Pontiella desulfatans: one gene and its partners. The protein of the gene in region 2 interacts with the protein of the main gene of each other region in a pairwise test. Links are inferred from orthologs where the notes say so. Each region holds a gene or a part of one and is shown on either strand. Other genes may lie near its edges.

Region 1 (7,248 bases), on a different replicon or contig from region 2:
CTCTGGTTTTGCCGTTCCAGTTATCAGGTACTGGTTATTGGTTATCAGGACACGTCGTACGCAACCATCGGTTTAGCCCAATAACCAATAACTTTTAACAAACCGCCTCGCAAACTCGAAGGGTTTTGCAAGAGGCTCCGTTGTGCATAAAAAAGCGCAATCCACCCCACCGGTCGAGCCAATTACGGACCACACCCTTCCCCCACCACGGCAACCCCGTTCCCGCACCCTATGTCCGCCCCGTCCCGCCCGCCCATTAAAGTCGGGATTGGAAGGCAATAAAAAGCGGGTATGTTTGTCTTTATTTAACTGCGGCGAACTGGGATTATTCGCATCTGCTTTATGAAAAAACCACCTGCATCCAAAAGAGGGCTGACGCTGATTGAAGTGCTGATTGCCCTGATTATCCTCAGCGTCGGCGTTTCGTCGATGATGGTGGCCATGGCTCGGTGCCTTTCGGTGGTGCGCACCGCGCGCAACCGCGATGTGGCGCGCGGATTGATCCAGCGGGTGGACATCGAGAATCCGATCGAAAGCGTCGATATGGATGAAATGACCGAGGATGGCGATTTCGATGATGTCGAGGGGTATACCTGGTTCCGGGAAATCCTGATGGTCGATGAAGAGGAGCGCCCCGGCCTTTTCGAGGTGACAACCCGCATCCAGTGGTCGGAAAAGGGCCGCGACGCCTTCGAGGCAATCACCGTTTTCAAATATGCCCCCGATGCGGAAAGCGTAACGAGCTCGGTCAAGGGAAACTAGATTGAAACGTGAAACCTGAAACGAACCAACTGAATAAGGCCAAGTGTGGATTCACCCTGCTGGAGCTGATGGTGGCGATGATTATTCTGACCATCGCGATGTCGATGGCGTTCCAGGCGTTCAGCGGAACCATCCGGGGATGGAAGCGCGGTTCAGAGGTGATCGACGGCATCAAGCATGGCGACTTTGCGATGGGGCAGCTCATGGCGGCCGTGAATTCCACCATCTATTTCTACAATCCGCGCAAGACCTACGCCTTCAAGTTCGACAAAGGCTCGTCCGGCGGCCTGCCGGCCGACATGATCAGCTTCGTGACCTCCAGCTCCGCCTTCATGCCGGCCGACTCGCCCTTTGCGGAAGGGCCGCACCGGGTTAAACTCTACATCGACGACGAGGGGGGCGAACAGGCCCTGTTTGCCGTGGCCATGCCGGCCATCGCCGACGACGAGGAGTTCGAGGATGAATACGACGTCGACCCCATCCTCGTCTCCCGCGTTATCCAAGGGCTGGAAATCATGTTCTGGGACGAGGAGTCCGAGGACTGGACGGAGGAATGGGAACCGGAAAACTCCATCCCCGAGCGGATCCTGCTGACGATCTTCGTGGCATCCTCCGATGAAAAGGAGGAACCCATCGAATTTTCCCGCACGGTCGAAATTCCGGTGGCCAAATCGGTCAAGGAAAAGCTTGCGGGCCCCTCCATCACATCTGGCAACTCAGGCACCACCTCCACCTCCGGAGGCGCCAAAAACACCACCATCATCAACTCGAACAAACGATGACGAACCCTCGCTCCAACCGAAAAAAGGAAGGCGCCGCGCTACTGGTGGCGCTTTGGGTGCTCATCATCCTTTCGCTGATCGTAGGTTCGTTTGCGTTCGAGGTGCAGCTGGAGGCCATGCTGGTTTCGCACAAGCGCAAGAAATACCGGGCCGAAATGATGGCCCGCTCCGGCCTTGAATATGGCCGAGCCCTGCTCGACGCGCACAAAGACGCCAAGGAGATGGAAATCGAGGACATGGACGAGGACAAGGACGGTTTCATGCAGGCCGCCCTCTACATCCAGCGCGGCCTCCCCGCCCCGTCCACCATTGAATTCGAAGATGGCGGCAAGTTTACCGTCACCGTCGAACCGGCGGAAAACGGCCGCAACGTCAACCTGCTGACGCGCGAACAATGGATGGATATGCTCGAGTTCGCCAATGTCCCCTCCTCCGACTGGGATGCCATGATCGACTGCCTCGAGGACTGGAAGGACGAAAACGACCTGCATGGCCTCAACGGCGCCGAGTCGGACGACGAGTTCTACGAGGAACGGGGCTATCCCGTGAAAAACGGCCCGCTCGACAGCGTCGAGGAGCTGCTGCTCATCAAGAACTGGGGGCCGGACATCCTCTATGGCCGCTCCGCCGACGAGGAGGGCGACGAAATCATCGGCATCGCCGACAAGCTGACGGTCTGGGGCGACGGCAAGGTGAACCTGAATTCGGCCACGGCCGATGTCTTGCTAAGCTACTCCGAATACGAGGATTGGGAGCTTGAAAGCGTGTTCGAGGCCCGCATGGGCGAGGATGGCGAGAAAGACACGCTCGACGATGGCATCAAGAGCCTCGGCGACGTGGGGGCCGATGGAAACAAATTTAAATTGCAAAGTACTTTCGTAAAGGTAACGTCTGTTGGAGATATATTCGGCAACCAATACCAGATCGAGTGCATTGTTGCGCTCAAAGACAAGGACTCGGTAGTGGTCTATTGGAACGAAGGACCGGTCAAGAACAATGCGAATACGCGATAAGATCATCACAGCAGCATGCCGCACCCCGGACGGCATCGAATGGACCACCCTGAAGATCAAGCAGGATGGCAACGAACTCGTTGAGCAACGCGCGCACGCCGTTGCCCTCCCCGAGGAAAACCTGGAAGAGTCGATTGCGGCCATCCAACTGCCCGAGCAGCTCATCGAGCATCTCGCTGGCGATGTTACCGCGGCGCTGCGCACCTCCGAGCTGCTCATGCGCACCATGGAGTTCCCCACCTCCGATCCTTCCGAAATCGCCAACATGGTCGGCTTCCAGATCGACAAGGTTTCCCCCTTCCCCATCGACCAGCTTGCGATTGCCCACGAAATCCTGCGAGACAACGGCGAAAGTGCCGACGTCCTGATGGCCGGCGCCAAACGCGCGTGCATCGATGCCATCGGAGACACCTTCGAGAAAAAAGGGGTGCGCATCCACAGCATCGACGCCCGGATCCTCGGCTGGCTCGAGCTCCTGCGGGGCAAGGAACAATTGCGGGATCGCGGATGCGAAATCCTGATCATCGACGATCAAATCGATTTTTCCCTCACCGTCATGAACGAGGGCATCCCCATCGCCTTCCGCTCGCTCCAGGAGGATACCGGCGACATGAACGTGGTCGAGGAACTCGTCTACGAGATCGGCTACACCCTCACCATGCTCGATACCGAACACGAACTGGAAACGCCATCGGTTATCCAGTTCTGGAGCTTTGGCGAGATTCCCGACGCACTCCTCACCAAGCTGTCGGAAAAGTCGGGCATCCGGGTGGAGCACCACGATCTCGGGATGCTCCCCCCGCTGTCCCAAGGCATCGTCGAGCGCGCCCTGCACGCCGAAAACCGCATCGAGCTGATCCCGCGCGAATGGATCGAGCACGAACAGCGCAAGCAACTGCGCAAGAAATTCACCATCATTTCGGCCGGCATCGCCGCCATTTGGGTGATGGTGCTGCTGGTGTTCTTCGGCATCTACAAGGTGCGCGACGTACAGCTCGCCGGCATCCAGGCCGATGCCGAGGCGATCCGCCCGGCGGCGGAACAAGCCTTGCAAAACCGGCAAAAGCTCCAGGCGCTCAAGGAATACACCGACCGCTCCGACTCCTCGCTTGAGACCCTGCGCGAAGTCACCCGCCTGCTCCCGATCGGCGACATTGAATTCGTGAGCTTCAACTACACCAAGGGCAAGGCCATCTCCCTTCGCGGCACCGCCCGCAGCGACGACCTGGCCAACGACTATTTCTCCGCGCTGAACAAGTCGGCCCTGTTCGACGGCACCAAGGATGTTTCGGTCAGCACCAAAACGACGAAGGGCGTCAGGCGCGCAGTGTACTCCGTGACCCTCCCCTTCCCGACGAAGGAGGCCGAATAATGAAGATTTCCCAACGCGAAATGATCCTGGGCGTTGCGACGCTCGCCGCAGGGCTGGCTTGGCTGACCTGGTACATCGTCAGCAACAAGATGGACGAATACAAGGCCAAGGCGACCGAGATTGAAAAACTGGAACGGCAGATCAGCTTCAACCAGAAGGCGATCAAGATGCAGGAAGACTGGCTCGGCGAATTGAACGAGCTGCAGAAAGGCCTGCGCGTGTTCGACACCAAGCAAAAGTCGGTTGCGCCCGAGCTGATGAAAACGATCAAGCAAATCTCCGACAAGCACGGCATGGACATCACCCGCAACCAGCCCCGCAGCGAGAAACCCATTGGCGACCTCTTCGAGCTGGCCATCAACTGCACGTGGCAGAGCGACCTGGAAGCCATGGTCGATTTCCTGGCGGAGCTCCAGCAGCAAGGCGTTCGCTACGATGTGCGCACCCTCAACGTGAAGCCCGTGGGCAACAACACCGGCAAGCTCGGCGGCAACATGCTGATTCACTGCGCCTATACCAAAAAGCCGAACGCGGGGAAAAAATAGATGCATATCGAGGCCATTCCCACCGGCGCCTTCCAGGAAATCTGCTACATCGTCCACAACGACGCGAAGCAGGCCATTGTGCTCGACCCCGGCGATGACGCGGAGGTGATTGAGCAGCGCCTGGGCAAGCTCGGGCTTACCGTTGCCGCCTATGTCTGCACCCACGCCCATGCCGACCACATCAACGCCTTGGCCGCGCTGCATGCCAACTTGCCGGCCCCGGTGGCCATGCATTCCAACGACTGGGCCTGGGCCTTCGATTCCGCGAACCAGATCGCCCCCTACTATCCCGTCCCGGCGCGCCCCCGAATCGACACCCCCATGCCGCTCGAAAGCGCGAAGGATTGGGAGTTTTCCGGCATCCGGTTCCAGTGCATCGAGACCCCCGGCCATACCCCCGGAGGCTGCTGCATCCTGTTTCCGGAGCCCGGAATCCTGATTGCCGGCGACACGCTTTTCAAGGGATCATGCGGCCGCACCGACCTGCCGGGCGGGAACCCGCGCCAGCTCAAGGAATCGCTCAACAAGCTCAAGCAGCTGCCCGACGACGTGCTCGTTTTCCCCGGACACGGCGAAGACACCACCATCGGCACCGAGCGCGCCACCAATTTCTTTATGCAATAGATGGAGGGCCCGGTTCCACCCGGGCCACCGCTCGACTGGTTTAGGGCGGGGTGGAACCCGCCCCTCCAACCCTACCTCGGCAACTTGATGTCGCGGCGGATATAGGCGGGGACGTCGAGATCCTGGTTGTTATGGATGGTTGGATCGACGTAGGTGAATTCGCCCTTCCCGGCGGTTTCGAGCGGAAGCTCGCCCTGTTGCAGACCCTGGCGCCGGTTGAAGCTGAAGCCCATCTGCCGGTTGGCATCGTCCACCAGCGGCTCCTTCCAGTGCTCGGCCACCAGTGCGATGGCGGAAATGCGCCCTTCGAAAGCAGGGTCGACCACAACGCCGAAATTCAGCCAGATCTCCTCCGGCAGCAACTCCTGCAAACGGTTCATCACCGCTTCGATTTCACTCAGCTTCAGGTCGTGCCCGCCGGTGAGGCTAACCACAACCCCTTCGGACGCCTCCAGCAGCTTGCCCTTGTTGAGCAACCGATGCTTGGCCAACCCTTCCGCAACCCGCGTCGCCCGGGTGTCGCCGGAGCCTTCCGCGCTGGCGAAATGGCAATAGCCATCGCAGTTGCGCAACATGGTGTGCAGGCAGGAAAAGTCCAGACCGCAGACGCCGTTTTTCGTCAACAAGCGCCAGATCCCGCAGATGCCGTCCATCATCACCTGATGGCTGCGGGCATAGGCTTGCTCGGCCGGAAGCTCGGCATCGGACCGGTCGACCAACCGTTCGTTGGAAATACGGATGATGGCGTCGGCATGGGTTCGGATTCGCTTCAGCGCCTCCTCCGCAACCCGGGCGACTTTACGGCCTTCGAAGGCGAAAGGCATGCCCGCCATCACCAACACGAGCGAACCGGCCTCGCGCGCGATCCGGGTTATGACCGGCACGGCGCCGGAACCGGTTCCCCCTCCAAGCCCGGTCACGATGACCAGCAGATCCACCAGCCGCAGCTGGTTCCGGATGCTGGAGGAATCCTTTTCAATCGACTGGCGACCGAGTTCAACGTCGCCACCGGAACTGAAGCCGCGGGTAACGGTTGCCCCGACGTGGATCACGCGATCCATCGAGGTGGCTTCCAGCACCTTCGTGTCGGTATCGATCACCACGGCATCCAGGCCCGGGTTGAGTTGGCGCATGGCGGCAACAGCCCGCACACCGCTGCTGCCGACCCCCATCACCAACATGCGGGGCGCGGCGATGCCGCGGCCATCAGCCTTGGCGGGCTCACTCATGGGCACCTCCCCAGAACAGCTGCAGCAACCGCTTGCCCAGCGGCGGTTTTTCTTCGACGGTCCGCAGGGAGGCGGCATAGCGGATGGCCCCGACATGGCAGGCATAGAGCGGCGCCTCCTTCGCGGAGGAGAGCCCGTGGACATCGGACGGTTTCCCGTACATGCAGGGAACGTTGAAAACCTTTTGCCCAAGATCGCGCGCCCCATTGAGGAAGGCGCCGCCGCCCACCAGCAGCACGCCGGCGCTGAGCGGAACATTCGGGCACTGAAGATCCACCTGCTCCTTCACGAGGGTGAAGATTTCCTCCATGCGGGCGTTGATGATCGTGTTGAGCGTCACCGCACGGACCATCTTCCCGCCAAATCCCTGCGTTGAGCTCGGAATGGAAATATTGTGGTCGCGCTCCATCAGGTTGGTCAGGGCGCTGCCGTCCTTCTTCTTGACGCTCTCGGCGGCGGCCAGGGGAATCTGCAAGCCCACGGCAATATCGTTGCTCACGTGGTCGCCCCCGACCGCGAAGGAACCGGCCGCCTGGAGGAAGCCGTCGTGATAGAGGGCAAAGTCGGTGGTGCCCCCGCCGATATCGATGACGAGCACCCCGGCTTTCTTCTGCTCGTCGTTCACCACGGCGATGGCGGAGCAAAGGCCGCTGAAGACGGCATCGGAACAGGTGATCGGCACATCGTCGACAATCTTCCGGAAGTTATCGACCGCGCTCCGCTTGCCATGGATCGTGAGCATGTCGACGCGCAGTTCCTCGCCGGCCATTCCGATGGGGTTGGTGACGTTCATGGAGTCGTCGATCTGGAAATATTGCTGCAAGGTATGCAGCTTCATGCGGTTTTCGGGAAGCGCCACCTTGCGGGCCAGCTCGACGACTTCGTCGACGTCCTCCTCAACAACCTCGGCCAGCTGGTTAT
Region 2 (7,243 bases):
CGCGCTGGACAAAGTTGCCGCGCTCCAGCATCGAGACCGCCGTATTGACCTTGGTCGCCGCCATGGGATCGGTGGTGTTGAATTCCGTTTCCACCTCCTCGTCGCGGAGGATTTCGCCGGCGGTGATGACGACCTCGTTGTCCTCGTTGCGCTTGGCGCGGCGGAGGCCGCGCAGGATCTGGGCAATGTCGTTGCGCGTGAGCCGCGAAAAGGCACTCATGGAAAACTGGGTTTCGATGTCCTGCTCGTCGAAGAGCAGCACGCACTGGGCCGCTTTTCTGTCGCGGCCGGCGCGGCCGGCCTCTTGCAGGTAGTTTTCGAGCGATCCGGGGATGTCCGCATGGACGACCAAGCGCACGTTTTCCTTATCGATCCCCATGCCGAACGCATTCGTGGCGCAGATATGCTGGATGTCTCCGGCAATGAATTGATCCTGAATCCGCCGTTTTTCGGGCGCTTCCAAACCGGCATGGAACGCCTCGGCCGAGAGGCCGGCCAGCTGGAGCCACTCCGCCATCTCCTCGGTTCGGGCGCGCGTTGCGCAATAGACCACCGATGCGCCGTTTTCCGGCACCCGATCCCTCAGCAGCTGCAAGACGCGCGTTTCCTTCTCCGCCGAATTGATCATCTGAACTTCGAACCGCAGGTTGGTTCGTTCGGCGCCGCCATCGAACACGCACAGGTCTTGCGAGAGCTCCTTTTCAAAATGCTGCAGGATTTCCTCGACCACATCGCACTTGGCGGTGGCCGTGAAGCAGGCCACCGGCGGGCACTCGACGCGCTGCTGTTCCGCCAGTTCGCGGATGAAGCGCGAGGCGTAGAGGTAGTCCGGGCGGAACGAGTGCCCCCAGCGCGACAGGCAGTGCGCCTCGTCGAAAACCCAGCATCCGATCTCCCGCTGCTTCACCATGTTCCTGAACGAGACGTTGCGCAGCTGCTCCGGGGAAACATACAATAAGGCGATATCCCCCAGGCGCACGCGCTCCAGCACGCTGCCCCGCTCGGGCGGGGTGAGCATGCCGTAGAGCGCCGCGGCAAAGTTCGATTCCGTCAGGCGGTTGAGGTTGTCGACCTGATCCTTCATCAGTGCCTGCAAGGGGGAGATGACGACGGTCAGGACGCCCCGGCGCTGGTTGCGCACCAACGCAGGCAACTGGTAGCAGAGCGACTTCCCGCCGCCGGTCGGCAGGATGGCCAGCAACGGCTCGTTGTTCATGCCGCTGCGGACAATGGCCTCCTGCAAGCTCCCGCCCTCGGGCAGCGAAGGCTCCGGGCGGAAATCGTCGAACCCGAAGAAGCGCTTCAGCTGCTCCTGCGGGTTGTGGTTGGCGCGGCAGTATGCGCACCCGGGGTCATCGCATGCGGTCTCCCGCAAGGTACGCACGAGCTTCACCACTTCGGGGAACCGGTACCGAACCCAGGGCGGCAGAATGGAATTGGAACCGGCCACCCGCAGCCACGCCAATGCATAGGCCGCCGCTTCACGATTTTCCGAATCCGCCGACCGAGCCGCTGTGGCGCATCCGAACCCCGCCGCATGTTCGGCAAAGAAATCCGCAGCCTCCCGATCCCCGAAAGGCGCGACCCCCAGCGCCTGGAACAAAGGCTCCATCGTTGCCGTAAAGGCCCATGCATAGAACCGCAAGAGCCCGGCATCGGATTCCCGCAGCGGGTCGAACGCCTCGAGCTGGTCCTTGAATAGAAGGGCGGCGTTCCGGGCATCGGCAACCGGATCGTTCAAGGCGGTGCTGACGAGTTTGTAGTCCTTCACCAAGTGGTGGTAGGGATTTTCCGGAAAGGCGATCGGCGAAAGCAACAGCGTGTCGATGACCGGAATCTCGTGGAGAACCAGATGGGGAAACTGCTTCTTCAGCAGCGGGAGGTCGTGGTCGAGGATGTTGTGGCCGAGCACGAAACGGGCATTCCCGGCCATTCCATCCAATGCCTGCACCACATCGGATGGCCGGAACCGCCCCTTAAAAAACCGTGCCTCGGCACCGAAAATGGCACCAACTTTAAGAATCCTTCCATCGGGGGCCGTCTCCAAGTCCAGCAGCAGGCTTCCATTCAATAATTTTTCAGCACGATCCATACAGCCAAAGTCTAGTTTTTCGCATTAAACACATGCAACAAGGAACTTTGCAAGTAGGCAGATCAACGCCGCTTTCCCCCAACGATTGCAAAGAGGCCAAAGATTGTAACACGCCGTCGGGCCGGCCCCCGCCGGAATTCCAAATGGCACACAGGATGCTAACGCTTTGCCCTTGACCCCGCGGGGCGATTTGTCACATTGTTTCCCGATTTTACACGAAGCAATTTTACTTAAAGGAAAACCAATATGTTCAACCGGGCCATGGGGATGTTCTCCAGCGACATTGGAATCGATCTGGGAACAGCGAATACTCTGGTATACGCGCGGGATCGCGGGATCGTGATCCGCGAACCCTCGGTCGTGGCGGTGCAGGCCGGCACGAACCGGGTTTTGGCGGTCGGCGACGAGGCAAAGAGAATGCTCGGCCGTACGCCAGGGAACATTGTGGCCATCCGCCCTCTGAAGAGCGGGGTGATCGCCGATTTCGAAGTGACCGAGGCGATGCTGCGCTATTTTATCCAGAAGGTGCATAACAGAAGACGGATGGTGAGGCCCCGGGTGGTTATTGCAGTGCCCAGCGGCATCACCGAAGTGGAGAAGCGCGCAGTAAAGGATTCCGCGATGCATGCGGGCGCGCGCGATGTGTTTTTAATTGAAGAGCCGATGGCCGCCGCGATCGGGGTGGGCCTGCCTGTACAGGAACCCGCCGGCAACATGATCGTGGATATTGGGGGGGGAACGACCGAAGTGGCCGTGATCTCCCTTGCCGGCATTGTTTACAGCCGGAGTGTGCGCGTTGGCGGCGATGAGATGGACGAGGCGATAATCCAGCACATTAAGCGGGAATATAATTTGTTGATTGGAGAAAGAACCGCCGAGGAAATAAAGATTACGATGGGATCCGCCCTGGCAACCGGTGACGAAAGCACCATGGAAGTGAAGGGACGGGATCTGGTGGCCGGGTTGCCGCGGACGCTGACAATCAGCTCCGAGGAAGTGCGACAGGCCCTGCAGGAACCGGTGAATGCAATTGTCGAGGCGGTCCGCGTGACGCTCGAACGCTGCCTGCCCGAGCTCTCGGCCGACCTCGTCGACCGGGGCATGGTCCTGGCCGGCGGCGGCGCATTGCTGCGCGGGCTCGATGTGCTCATTTCGGAGAAAACCGCCCTGCCCGTGCATGTGGCGGACGATCCGCTGAGCGCAGTCGCGGAAGGCACCGGAATTGTCCTGCACGAAATCAATTTCCTACGCAAGATGGCGGGGCCCAACAACTAGGGCTCTTTATCCGACCGATTTTCCCCGCCCATGTGCGGCTTTCGCCTGTCCTCCCGTTAGGGACGGATAGTGCTGAGGAACAAAAAACTTATCTATGCCGGAGCAACAGCCCTGCTGCTGCTCGTGGTGTTCGTTCCGCTACCCTCCTTGACCCAAAAGGGAAAGGGGGCGGTTCGTGACGCCATGGCACCGGCGGAACGCGGCGTTTCCGGCGTTTGGCAGCGGCTGTCCGAGGCCACCGCGGCCATCCGCGGCATAGGCGGCGCGGTGGAAAAAAACCGCGAGCTGCGGCATGAACTCGTGCGCATCCAGGCCGAACTCAACCACCTGCGCGACGCCGAGGAAAACAACGCCCGCCTGCGCCGCGCCTTCAAGTTCCGCAGCATCAATTCCTACACCATGATCCCCTGCGATGTCATCAGCCGCAATATTTCCGGCTGGTGGAACTCCGTGCGCATCGGCAAGGGCAGCGCCGACGGCATCGAGGCCAACCTGGCGGTCATTAGCCCCGACGGCCTGGTTGGCCGCACCAAGGAAATTTCGAAACTGACCAGCGAAGTCCTGCTCGTTTCCGATCCCGCCTGCCGCGTTTCGGCGCGGATCGCCCGCATCAAGGATGGCGGCTACGGCCTGGTGCGCGGCGCCGGCAGCACACTCAAGGGCTACCCCAAGGCTCGAATGGAATTCATCAACAAAGACATCGAAATCAAGGTCGGCGACGAGGTCGTCACCTCCGGACTCTCCAGCCGAGAAGGCGAAGGGCAGTTCCCCAAGGGCGTGCACATCGGCTATGTTGATAAGGTCTATATGGACAAGACGGGCCTGTTCCAGCATGCCGAGCTCATTCCGGGCGCCACCGTGGGGCTGCTCGACTATGTCTTCGTGGTCTCCAATACGGGAGGTGAAGGATGAAGCGCCGCATTCTCATGGCGTTGCTGCTGATGCTCGGCGCCCTGCTCCAGCAGGTGCTGCCGGCCTGGCCGCTCTTCGGCTCCATGAAGCCGCCGATCCTCGCCGCGATGGTGCTCTACTATGCCCTGCGGCGCGACAACCGCGACATGTGGCTGGTCGTCTTTGCCGCCGCGCTGCTGCAGGATGGCCTCAACCTCGGCGCGTTCGGCCCCGCCCTGCTGGCCTTCCCGGTCATCGGTATCCTAGCCAACAAGATACGCAGCGAAGTGTTTGCCGACGGCCTGGTTTCGCAGTTGATCTTCGGAGCGGCCGTCGGGCTGTTCACCGCGTTCGCCTCGTTGCTGATCTACTCCGCCACCGGGCAACGGCCGATGCATTTCGGCCTTACGCTGCTGCGGCTGGGCGGCTCCTTCTGGCTCGGCATGGCCACGCTGCCGCTCGTCTCGTTTTCGATCAACAAGCTGGAGGCCGCCCTCCCCAAACGACGGGGGTACGGATGGCAATGAAGGTGAGGCAACAAAAACGCGCTTCGAGCAACCACGTCATCTGGGCCGTCTTCGGCCTGATGGTTTTCGCCATGGGCGTGCTGGCCACCAATTTGTGGAAGCTGCAGGTGCGTGCCAAGGGATCGTTCGACGACCAGCTGTTCAAGCAGAGCGTCCGGCGCATCCGCCTGCCCGCCGTGCGCGGCATGATCTACGACCGCAACGGCGCCGTGCTGGCCGATAGCGTCCCGAACTATTGCATCGCCATCTACACCGAGGAGCTCTATGCCCCGAAATCCATGGTGGCCAAAACCCTCGAACTCGTGCACGAAATCTGGCTGCGCGTCGGCCGCAAGCCGGATGTGAGCTACAACGACATCAAGCGCCATCTGCATTTTGCCCCCGATAAACCCTTGGCCGTCTACAAAAACCTCACCCCGGACGAGATCCGCAAATGGCGCATCGGGTTCGAGCAGTGGACGGCCCCGCCCAAGGGCTGGAACAAACGCTATGAGGTGCCCGGCCTGGAACTGAAGAATCCGGTGGTCGACGGCGGCATCGTGATCCATACGGCGGAGCTGGAAGAACGGGCGACCTCCACGGCCGCCAACACGCTGGAGCTGGTCTACAAGATCCATGAACGCCTCCACGGCCGGGTCGACATGGAAAAGCTTCCCATTGGCCTGCAAGCCATCAAGCGGCACATCAACTCCCAGCGTCCCGTGCCCCTGCTGGCCTGGAAGCGCCTCGACCAGAAAACCATCGCCAAATGGGCCGACACCTGCTCCGACCTGACCGCCACCGACATCTATTGCCTGCCCGACCGCACCTACCCCGAAGGCGAAAACCTGGCCCACCTCATCGGTTTCACCCGCGAAGCCGACACGGGGAAACCGGACGAGCAACCGGGCGAACAATTCCACTTCGATGTCCGCGGAATCAAGGGAAAGAAAGGCCTGGAAGGGCTATACAACGAGCTGCTCGAGGGCGAACCGGGCTACCAGCTCGTCCAGATCGATGCCGACGGCTTCCGCCACCGCGACCTGCAAACCCTGCCGTCGCGCCCCGGCGGCGACCTCCAGCTCACCATCGACCGCAGCATCCAGCAGTTCGCCAAGGAAGCCCTCACCATGCACCTCGACACCGATCCGTTCGAGGGGCCGGTGAAAGGCGCCGTGGTGGTGCTCGACCCGAACAACGGCGATGTGCTCGCCATGGTCAGTTCGCCCTTGTTCGACCCCAACGAATACATGGCTTCGAGCGAATATGTGCAAAAGCTGATGACCGATACGAACGCCCCGACGCTCAACCGCGCGGTCTACGGGCAGTATGCCCCGGGCAGCACCTTCAAGCCCATCGCCTGCCTGGGCGTCCTGCGCGAGCACCCGGAGTATGCCGACGTGCACCACGACTGCCCCGGATACCACATGATCGGCAAGCGCAAGATGCGCTGCCATGCCCGCTACGGCCACGGGGACGACCTCTCCATCCGGCAAACGCTGGAAAAATCGTGCAACGTCTACATGTTCAAGATGGCGATCGAAGTCGGCTATGAACCGATCTACCGCATGGCGAAGGATTTTGGCCTGGGCCAGCCCGTTGGCCTCTTCCCGGACGTCGAGGATCTCTCCGGCACGTTCATGACCAAGGGCAACAAATACGGCAACCTGCCGGAAAAAGCGGTCGGGCTGGCGGGCGCCTGCAACCTTTCCATCGGCCAGGGCGAACTGATCGTGGCCCCGCTGCAGATGGCGATGGTCGCCGCAACGATCGCCAACGGCGGCCACCTCTACCGGCCCCGCCTGATCAAGAAATTCAGGTTCGATCCCGAACGGCCCTACGATCCCAACCCCACCTCGAAAATCCGCTACATCCCCATTCCGGACGAAGCCCTCGCGCAGGTTCGCGGCGGCATGCACGACGTGGTGATGGGCGGCGAGGAGGCCGCGAAGTGCGTCCAGGTGGACGACATCATCATTGCCGGAAAGACCGGCACGGCGGAATACGGCCCGAAGGAGCTGGGAAAAAAGAACACCTGGATGATTTCCTACGCGCCGTTCCACTTCCCGCGCTACGCCATTGCCTTCATTGTCCAGGACGGCGTCTACGGCGGCACCACGGTGGCCCCGCGCCTGCACGAGCTCTATTCGAAGATTTTCCACTACGATGGCACGCTCAAAGAGGAGGTGCTGTGATGGACGGCATTAATCCCAAGCGCATCGACTGGACCATGCTGGGCACCATCCTATTGCTGGTGGCGATGAGTGTGGCGTTTGTCTACAGCGCCCAGTTCAAGTCGGCCGAAAGCTACGGCAACAGCTGGGTGAAGCAGTTGCTGTTTGCCGGGATTGGATTATGCGTCTATGCCGCGTTGGTCTGGTTCGACTACAAGATTTTCTCCGCCCTTTCCTGGTGGGTCTATGCGGGGTCGATCGTATTGCTCCTCCTGGTCTTCCTTTTTCCGGCCAACAACGGGGCC
Region 3 (7,032 bases), on a different replicon or contig from region 2:
GCAGGTCGCGCTGCGTAACCAGCAGAATGTTGCCGAACAGGTAGGCCATCAGGTCTTCGCCATAGCCCGGCGTTTTGGCAATGAACAGGATGCCGGCGGCCATGCCAAGCCCCCAAAAGGCACTAATGACCGTATCGATCCGCTCCTTGGCCTTGATGTTGATCCATCCAATCACAAAGGCGGCCAGCAAGGCGGCAAGCATGGCCCCGAGCATCGGCGTCATGAACGACCAGCCGTGCACCACCTGCATATAGCGGGCGAAACCCATGCCGCCCAGCACGCAGTGGGCAATGCCCCCGGCGAGATAGGTGATGCGCCGGGTAACGACATAGGTGCCGACCACCCCGCAGGAAATACTGGCGAGCCATCCGGCCAGCAGGGCATGCTGCAGAAAGCCATGCTGGAACAGGGCCTGGAAAAAATCAGCCATCACCATGCTCCTGGTCGTGCCGCACCATATGCACGTGTTCGCCATACATGTCGTGGATGATATCCTCGCTGATCTCGCTGACGGGGTGGACGTGCACAACGCGGTTCACGCAGATGACCTTTTCCACGTAGCGCGAAACAAAGCCGACGTCGTGCGAAACCACCACAATCGTCAGCTCCTTGTTGAGTTCCAGCAACAGATCGTAAAGCTCCCGTTCAACATAGTCGTCCAGGCTGGAGGTGGGTTCGTCGAGCAGGAGCAATTTGGGCTCGGTCACCAAGGCCCGGGCAATCAGGACGCGCTGGCACTGTCCGCCGGAGAGCGCGGCCAACGGGCGATGGCTTAGTTTTTCGAGTCCCACCCGTTCCAGCATGTTGCTGGCGATGGCGCGGTCGGTCTTCGAATAGAAACCGAGCCGCCGCGTTTTGCCCAGCCGGCCCATCAGCACCACATCCAGCGCCGTGACCGGAAACTTGGAATCGAGGTGCGAATGCTGTGGAAGATATCCGATCCATTTCCGGCCAAGGATGGGCGTTTCCCCATAGACGGAGGCCGAACCCGCTCGCGGCTCAAGAAGCCCCAGCAGTATTTTAAGCAACGTGGTCTTGCCGCCGCCATTGGGGCCCACAACCGAGACAAACTCACGGTCGCCGATTTCCAGGTTGGCCTTTTCCAGCACGGAGACCGGCCCATAGGAAAAATCCAGGTTTTCAATATGGATGGGTGGCGGATTCATTGTTCCAAGGTTTGGGCAACAGCTTCCGCGATTTGCCGGAGGTTGGCAACAACATCTTCGGCCAGCGGATCCAGCTGGACCACGTTGCCGCCGATGGCATCCGCCACCGCCTGGGCGCTTTCGGCCGGAAACTGCTTCTGTACGAAGACCACCTTCACTCCATCCACCTGCGCCTGCTCGATCAGGTCGGCGAGCTGGCGCGGCGCGGGCGACTTGCCATCCAGCTCGATCGGAACCTGTGTCAGGCCGTATCGGTCGGCAAAATAGCCGAACGAGGGGTGGAACACATAGAAGCGGCTTCCGTTGAACGGGGCGAGACGGGTTTCGAGGTCTTCATCCAGTTGCTTCAAGGTTTGGACCAGTTTTGCGTGGCGGTCATCGTTGTTTTTTGCGAGCGCATTGAACATGCAGGTGGCAATCCGTTCGGCGTTTTGCGGACTCAGCCAAACATGCGGGTCTTTTGCGCCATGGTCGTTCGTGCATTGGTGGCCGGCATGCTCATGCGGCATCGAGCGTTTTTCAATGGCCGAGTCGGTTTCGACAATACGGAGTTTCGGATAGATCGGTTTAATCTTCTTGAGCAGGGCCTCTTCGAACGGGACGCCGATGGTGAAAAGCATACCGGCCTCTCCAAGGGCCGCCAGCTGGCGGGCGGTCGGTTCGTAGGCATGGGGGGATTGGCCCTCGCCAAGCAGCGTCCGGATTTCCAGATCGTTTCCCGCAATCTCCTTCAGCAGCCCAGCCATGGGGGGTATGCTCACGAAAACCATTGGTTTTCCAGTGGTGTCCGGGGTCGGGTCTTCCGCGCATCCGAAGAGCAGCAGGGCGGTTAATAGTAAAATAGTACCTTTCATGTCCTGTATAAATGGCCTAGCCCGTTTCAAATGTCAACAATGCCGCCCGTAATTCGTCGGGCGGGTTCGAAATGCACAACCGCTTGTTGCGGCCGGTTTCCCCCGAAAGGATTTCAATGCTGGTTCGCGGAATCTTCCAGAGTTTCGAAAGGAACTTGATGAGGTAGGCATTGGCCTTGCCCTCCACCGGCGGGGCCTGGATGCGCACCTTCAGCGCATCGCCCATCACTCCGGCAATGCCATCCTTCGAGGCGCGCGGTACCGCGCGCACATTCAGGATAAGGCATCCATCTTTTTCCTCGAAACAGGGCATGGCTATTCCGGTTCAGGGATGAGTTCCTTCAGCTTTGCCAGAAGGTTCGGAAGTTCATCGTTAACGACATTCCAGATGACATCAAAGTTTGCCCCGAAATAGTCGTGAATCAGTTTATCCCGCATTCCGGTAATATTCTTCCACGGAATGTTTCCATGGGCCGAGCGAAAGTCGGTTCCAATGTTTTTTACCGCTTCTCCAAGGATTTCGATGTTGCGGGTGACGGCATCCTGCGTTTTGTGATCGCGAAGAAAGGCATCGTAATGCATGCCATCGCAATATTGAATTGCCCGTTCTGCGGCTTCAACCATATCCAGTAAAGAGGTTCGCAGGGATCGTTTAGACATAGGTGACGGAATTTTCGATGCTTTTGATGATTTCCGGTTGGCGTATGCTGCGCAATCCTTCAGGCGTGAGGATATCGATTGATCGGTTTACCGAATTCTCCAGTTTTTCAGCAAACTCCACGAATCGCAGGCCAATAGGTTTATCGAACTCTACAAGGACATCCAGGTCGCTTTCGTCCGAAGAAGTCCCGGACGAAAACGAACCAAAGATGCCCAGCGATTTTACGCCGAATTCTCCACGAAGTTCGGGCAATAATCCTCTCAGTAGTTCGATCATGTCCTGTTTGTTTTGCATGGTCCGAGAGTACCCGCAATGGAATGGTGGGTCTATGCTTTCGTTGAGGTTTTTTCCCGATTCCTTGCCGGATGGATCGGGCTGCAGGCTTTCGCAAGCTGAACCTCGACACCGCTTTCATAAAAGGGGCATATTGATGCCACGAAACAGAATCTGGCAAAGGAATAACAAATGGCGGACAGACGATTTAACAAGGTGGCAGTCTTGAAGGGCGGGATCTCTTCGGAGCGCGAGGTGTCGTTGAAGTCCGGCGCGGCGATCGCGCAGGGCTTGCGCGACGGCGGCTACGACGTCAGCGAGATCGACATTGAAACCAAGGATTTCTCGCTTCCCGCCGGCATCGAGGCGGTCTTTATTGCCCTGCATGGCCAGTTTGGCGAAGACGGCGAAATCCAGCAGCGGTTGGTTGATCTCGGCATGCCCTTCACCGGTTCCGGCGCCGAATCCAGCCGGGTTTCGTTCGATAAGGTTCTGACGCGCGAGTGCCTAATCGCCAACGGTATTCCTGTCGCAAAAGGTGAAGTCATCACCAAGTCGGCCGCCCGCACCCTCCCCGTACCGCTCGTGGTCAAGCCGCCGCGCGAAGGTTCGAGCGTCGGGTGCCATCTGGTTTTCGAAGAGGAGCAGTGGGGCGCCGCCTTTGCCGATGCCGCGCAATATTCCGCCGACGTGCTGGTCGAGGAATATATTCCCGGACGCGAGCTGACCGTCGGCGTGGTCGATGGCCAGGTGCTGCCGGTGGTTGAAATCAAGCCCAAGACCCCGTGGTACGACTTCAAGGCCAAATACATTACCGGCGACACCACCTACGTCTGTCCCGCCGAGCTCGATCCCGATCTGGCAGCCGAGCTGCAGTCCATCGCCCTCCGAACGTTCGACTGCCTCGGGGCCGAGGGCTTCGGCCGCGTCGATTTCCGCCTCTCGCCCGAAAACAAGCCCTACGTGCTCGAGCTCAACGCCATCCCCGGTTTCACCGCCACCAGCCTCCTGCCCAAGGCCGCGCAAGCCGCCGGAATCGGTTTTTCCAAGCTTTGTTGTCGAATCATGGAATGGGCTCATCTATAGTGTTGCGATTGATTCAAGGGTGTAGGAATGGCCGCGCGGAAGAAGACGACAACACGAAAAAAAGCACAGTATGTGCGGGCGAAAAAGCGCGGCGGTGGCGGGTCGGCGCTGATGGCCCAGCGCACGGTGGTGCTGACGATTGCCTGCTGCCTGCTGCTGGCCCTGCTTGTTGGGGTCGTGATGGGCTTCCGTTGGGTCAACCGCAAGCTCTATGCCGAAAACCAGCGTTTCGAAATCCAGAACCTGCTGATTTCCTGCAATGGCAAGCTGACGGAGGAATACATCCGCGAGATGTCCGGCCTGAGCGAGGGCATGAACCTGTTCGAATGCAGCTTCAAGGAGATCGAAGGCAAGTTGCTGGAGGTTTCGATGATCGAGTCGGTCTACCTTGAGCGCAAGTTGCCGAACACGATGATTGTCAAGGTCAAGGAGCGCGTGCCGGTGGCGCAGATCATCGGTCGCCAGGCCACCCGGTACCCGTTCATGGTGGATCGCTACGGGTATGTGATGCCGCATCGGCGCAAGCTGGCGACGCTACCGGTCATCAAGGGGCTCGACATCGACCTGGGGCTGGGGCAGCCGGCCAGCCATAGCGATGTGGAAACCGCGTTGAAGATCGTTGCGATGTGCGAAAGCAGCACCTATCTGCACACCTTTGTTCCGCTGGAAAGCATCGACCTGCAGTATTCCGACTATGTCTACCTCTACCTGAAAAACGGCGTGCGCGCAAAAATCCCGCGCTTCTCGCTCGAGCCCCGTCTCCATAAGCTCGCCTCGGTCATCAAGATCGAAACCGGCCGGGGGCTGAAGGTGAAGACCGTCGATGTCACCCTCGATACGGCCAAGGTGCCTGTAACCTACTATTGATCTTGGAGAAGCATGGCGCTCGAAGCTACGGCAGTTTTGGAAATCGGAACCAGCACCGTCCGCGTAATCGTGGGGGAGCTGCGCGATGACGGTTTTGTGTCGGTCGTCGGGATTGGCGAAGCCGAGTCGCGCGGCATCCGCAAGGGCGAAATCATCAACCGCGACGACGCGATCGCCTGTGTCCGCAAGGCCATCAAGGCGGCCGAGGAAAACCGCCGCAAGGGGATCCAGTCGATCATGCTCGTCACCTCCGGCGGGCAGGCGCTCGCCAAGAAAAGCACCGGCATGCACAAGTTGGTCGATCCGTCCGATAACCAGCTGGCCGAGGTTGTTGAGGAGGACGTCGACGAAGTCGTCGAGCTGGCCCGCAAGGTGGCGCTTCCCGAAAACCGCATGAAGCTGCATACCTTGCAGCAATATTTCCAGATCGACGACTCCATGAACGTCACCAACCCCATCGGAATGGCCGGCGAGGAACTGCGCGTCGACATGCTCACGATCCATGGCAAGCGGAGCGCGGTCGATAACTTCCGGAAGATTGTCGACGATGTGCCGATCACCTGTTCCGATGCCGTCTTCAGCGGCCTTTGCTCCGCCATCGCCGTGGTGAACGACGAGCAGAAGAAAGCCGGGGTGCTCGTCATCGATATCGGCGGGGGCACCACCGACTTTGCCCTCTATCACGACGGCTTCCTCCAGGCGGCCGGTTCCTTCGCGGTCGGGGGCGACCACGTGAGCAACGATATTGCCGTGGGCTTGCAGATTCCCCTGGCCGCCGCCGAGAGCGTCAAGAAGAAGGACGGCAGCGCCCTGACCAACCTGATGGAGCGCGACCACAATATTTCCATTCCGAGCTCAACGCAGGGATTTGGCGGGAAGATGGTCCGTGCGGTGACGCTCAACACGATCATCAACGCCCGCATGGAGGAAATCTTCACCCTCGTGAAGGAGCAGGTGGATCTTCAGTGCCCGAATGTTCCGCTCAGCGCCGGCGTGCTGCTGGTGGGCGGCGGCGCCTTCCTCAATGGGGCGCGCGATCTTGGGCAAAAGGTTTTCAACGTTCCCTGCATGTACGGGAAACCGTCCGATGTCCACGGGCTCTCCTCCGCGAAGGAGGCGCCGCTCTATGCCTGCCATGTCGGGGCCATCCGCTATGCCGCCTCCCTGCGGACCGTCGAAGAAAAACCGCCGCTGGGCAAGCGGTTGCTGCAGCTGTTCTGGGGAGGTGCCCATGAGTGAGCCCGCCAAGGCTGATGGCCGCGGCATCGCCGCGCCCCGCATGTTGGTGATGGGGGTCGGCAGCAGCGGTGTGCGGGCTGTTGCCGCCATGCGCCAACTCAACCCGGGCCTGGATGCCGTGGTGATCGATACCGACACGAAGGTGCTGGAAGCCACCTCGATGGATCGCGTGATCCACGTCGGGGCAACCGTTACCCGCGGCTTCAGTTCCGGTGGCGACGTTGAACTCGGTCGCCAGTCGATTGAAAAGGATTCCTCCAGCATCCGGAACCAGCTGCGGCTGGTGGATCTGCTGGTCATCGTGACCGGGCTTGGAGGGGGAACCGGTTCCGGCGCCGTGCCGGTCATAACCCGGATCGCGCGCGAGGCCGGTTCGCTCGTGTTGGTGATGGCGGGCATGCCTTTCGCCTTCGAAGGCCGTAAAGTCGCCCGGGTTGCGGAGGAGGCGCTGAAGCGAATCCGAACCCATGCCGACGCCATCATCCGTATTTCCAACGAACGGTTGGTCGACCGGTCCGATGCCGAGCTTCCGGCCGAGCAAGCCTATGCCCGCAGCCATCAGGTGATGATGGACGGCATCTGCGGGATCTGGCGCTTGTTGACGAAAAACGGCGTCTGCGGTCTGGACTTTTCCTGCCTGCACACCATGTTGCGCAACTGCGATGGCTATTGCCATTTCGCCAGCGCGGAAGGCTCCGGCGACACCCGGGCGACGCGGGTTGCGGAAGGGTTGGCCAAGCATCGGTTGCTCAACAAGGGCAAGCTGCTGGAGGCGTCCGAAGGGGTTGTGGTTAGCCTCACCGGCGGGCACGACCTGAAGCTGAGTGAAATCGAAGCGGTGATGAACCGTTTGCAGGAGTTGCTGCCGGAGGAGATCTGGCTGAAT

What was found.
Region 1: the proteins of E9954_RS27160 (region 2) and E9954_RS18950 interact in binary tests that used the Escherichia coli proteins (3 or more experiments, as listed by UniProt). The link is inferred for Pontiella desulfatans from one-to-one orthologs.
Region 3: the proteins of E9954_RS27160 (region 2) and ftsA interact in binary tests that used the Escherichia coli proteins (3 or more experiments, as listed by UniProt). The link is inferred for Pontiella desulfatans from one-to-one orthologs.

Annotation. Positions count from the first base shown.
Region 1 is NZ_CAAHFG010000002.1:788,948-796,195, reverse strand. The notes cover bases 4,249-7,248. They hold E9954_RS18950 (cell division protein FtsZ), read right to left. Parts: upstream 6,328-7,248; coding sequence 5,170-6,327; downstream 4,249-5,169. Other genes in these bases: ftsA (cell division protein FtsA), read right to left, coding at 6,320-7,248; E9954_RS18955 (MBL fold metallo-hydrolase), read left to right, coding at 4,475-5,098; E9954_RS18960 (hypothetical protein), read left to right, coding at 4,249-4,474. Also shown: E9954_RS18980 (prepilin-type N-terminal cleavage/methylation domain-containing protein), read left to right, coding at 343-762; E9954_RS18975 (PulJ/GspJ family protein), read left to right, coding at 771-1,544; E9954_RS18970 (type II secretion system minor pseudopilin), read left to right, coding at 1,541-2,557; E9954_RS18965 (PilN domain-containing protein), read left to right, coding at 2,541-3,929; more of E9954_RS18960, read left to right, coding at 3,929-4,248. UniProt on the Escherichia coli protein: Essential cell division protein that forms a contractile ring structure (Z ring) at the future cell division site. The regulation of the ring assembly controls the timing and the location of cell division.
Region 2 is NZ_CAAHFG010000004.1:371,525-378,767, forward strand. What follows is about bases 1,358-4,352. They hold E9954_RS27160 (rod shape-determining protein), read left to right. Parts: upstream 1,358-2,338; coding sequence 2,339-3,367; downstream 3,368-4,352. Other genes in these bases: E9954_RS27155 (RecQ family ATP-dependent DNA helicase), read right to left, coding at 1,358-2,071; mreC (rod shape-determining protein MreC), read left to right, coding at 3,437-4,279; mreD (rod shape-determining protein MreD), read left to right, coding at 4,276-4,352. Also shown: more of E9954_RS27155, read right to left, coding at 1-1,357; more of mreD, read left to right, coding at 4,353-4,785; E9954_RS27175 (peptidoglycan D,D-transpeptidase FtsI family protein), read left to right, coding at 4,782-6,959; rod shape-determining protein RodA, read left to right, coding at 6,959-7,243. UniProt on the Escherichia coli protein: Forms membrane-associated dynamic filaments that are essential for cell shape determination. Acts by regulating cell wall synthesis and cell elongation, and thus cell shape.
Region 3 is NZ_CAAHFG010000002.1:783,731-790,762, forward strand. Bases 4,249-7,032 are described here. They hold ftsA (cell division protein FtsA), read left to right. Parts: upstream 4,249-4,919; coding sequence 4,920-6,146; downstream 6,147-7,032. Other genes in these bases: E9954_RS18940 (cell division protein FtsQ/DivIB), read left to right, coding at 4,249-4,907; E9954_RS18950 (cell division protein FtsZ), read left to right, coding at 6,139-7,032. In the rest of the region: E9954_RS18905 (metal ABC transporter permease), read right to left, coding at 1-430; E9954_RS18910 (metal ABC transporter ATP-binding protein), read right to left, coding at 423-1,166; E9954_RS18915 (metal ABC transporter solute-binding protein, Zn/Mn family), read right to left, coding at 1,163-2,020; E9954_RS18920 (DUF167 domain-containing protein), read right to left, coding at 2,037-2,333; E9954_RS18925 (HepT-like ribonuclease domain-containing protein), read right to left, coding at 2,336-2,680; E9954_RS18930 (nucleotidyltransferase family protein), read right to left, coding at 2,673-2,975; E9954_RS18935 (D-alanine--D-alanine ligase), read left to right, coding at 3,147-4,040; more of E9954_RS18940, read left to right, coding at 4,068-4,248. UniProt on the Escherichia coli protein: Essential cell division protein that assists in the assembly of the Z ring. May serve as the principal membrane anchor for the Z ring.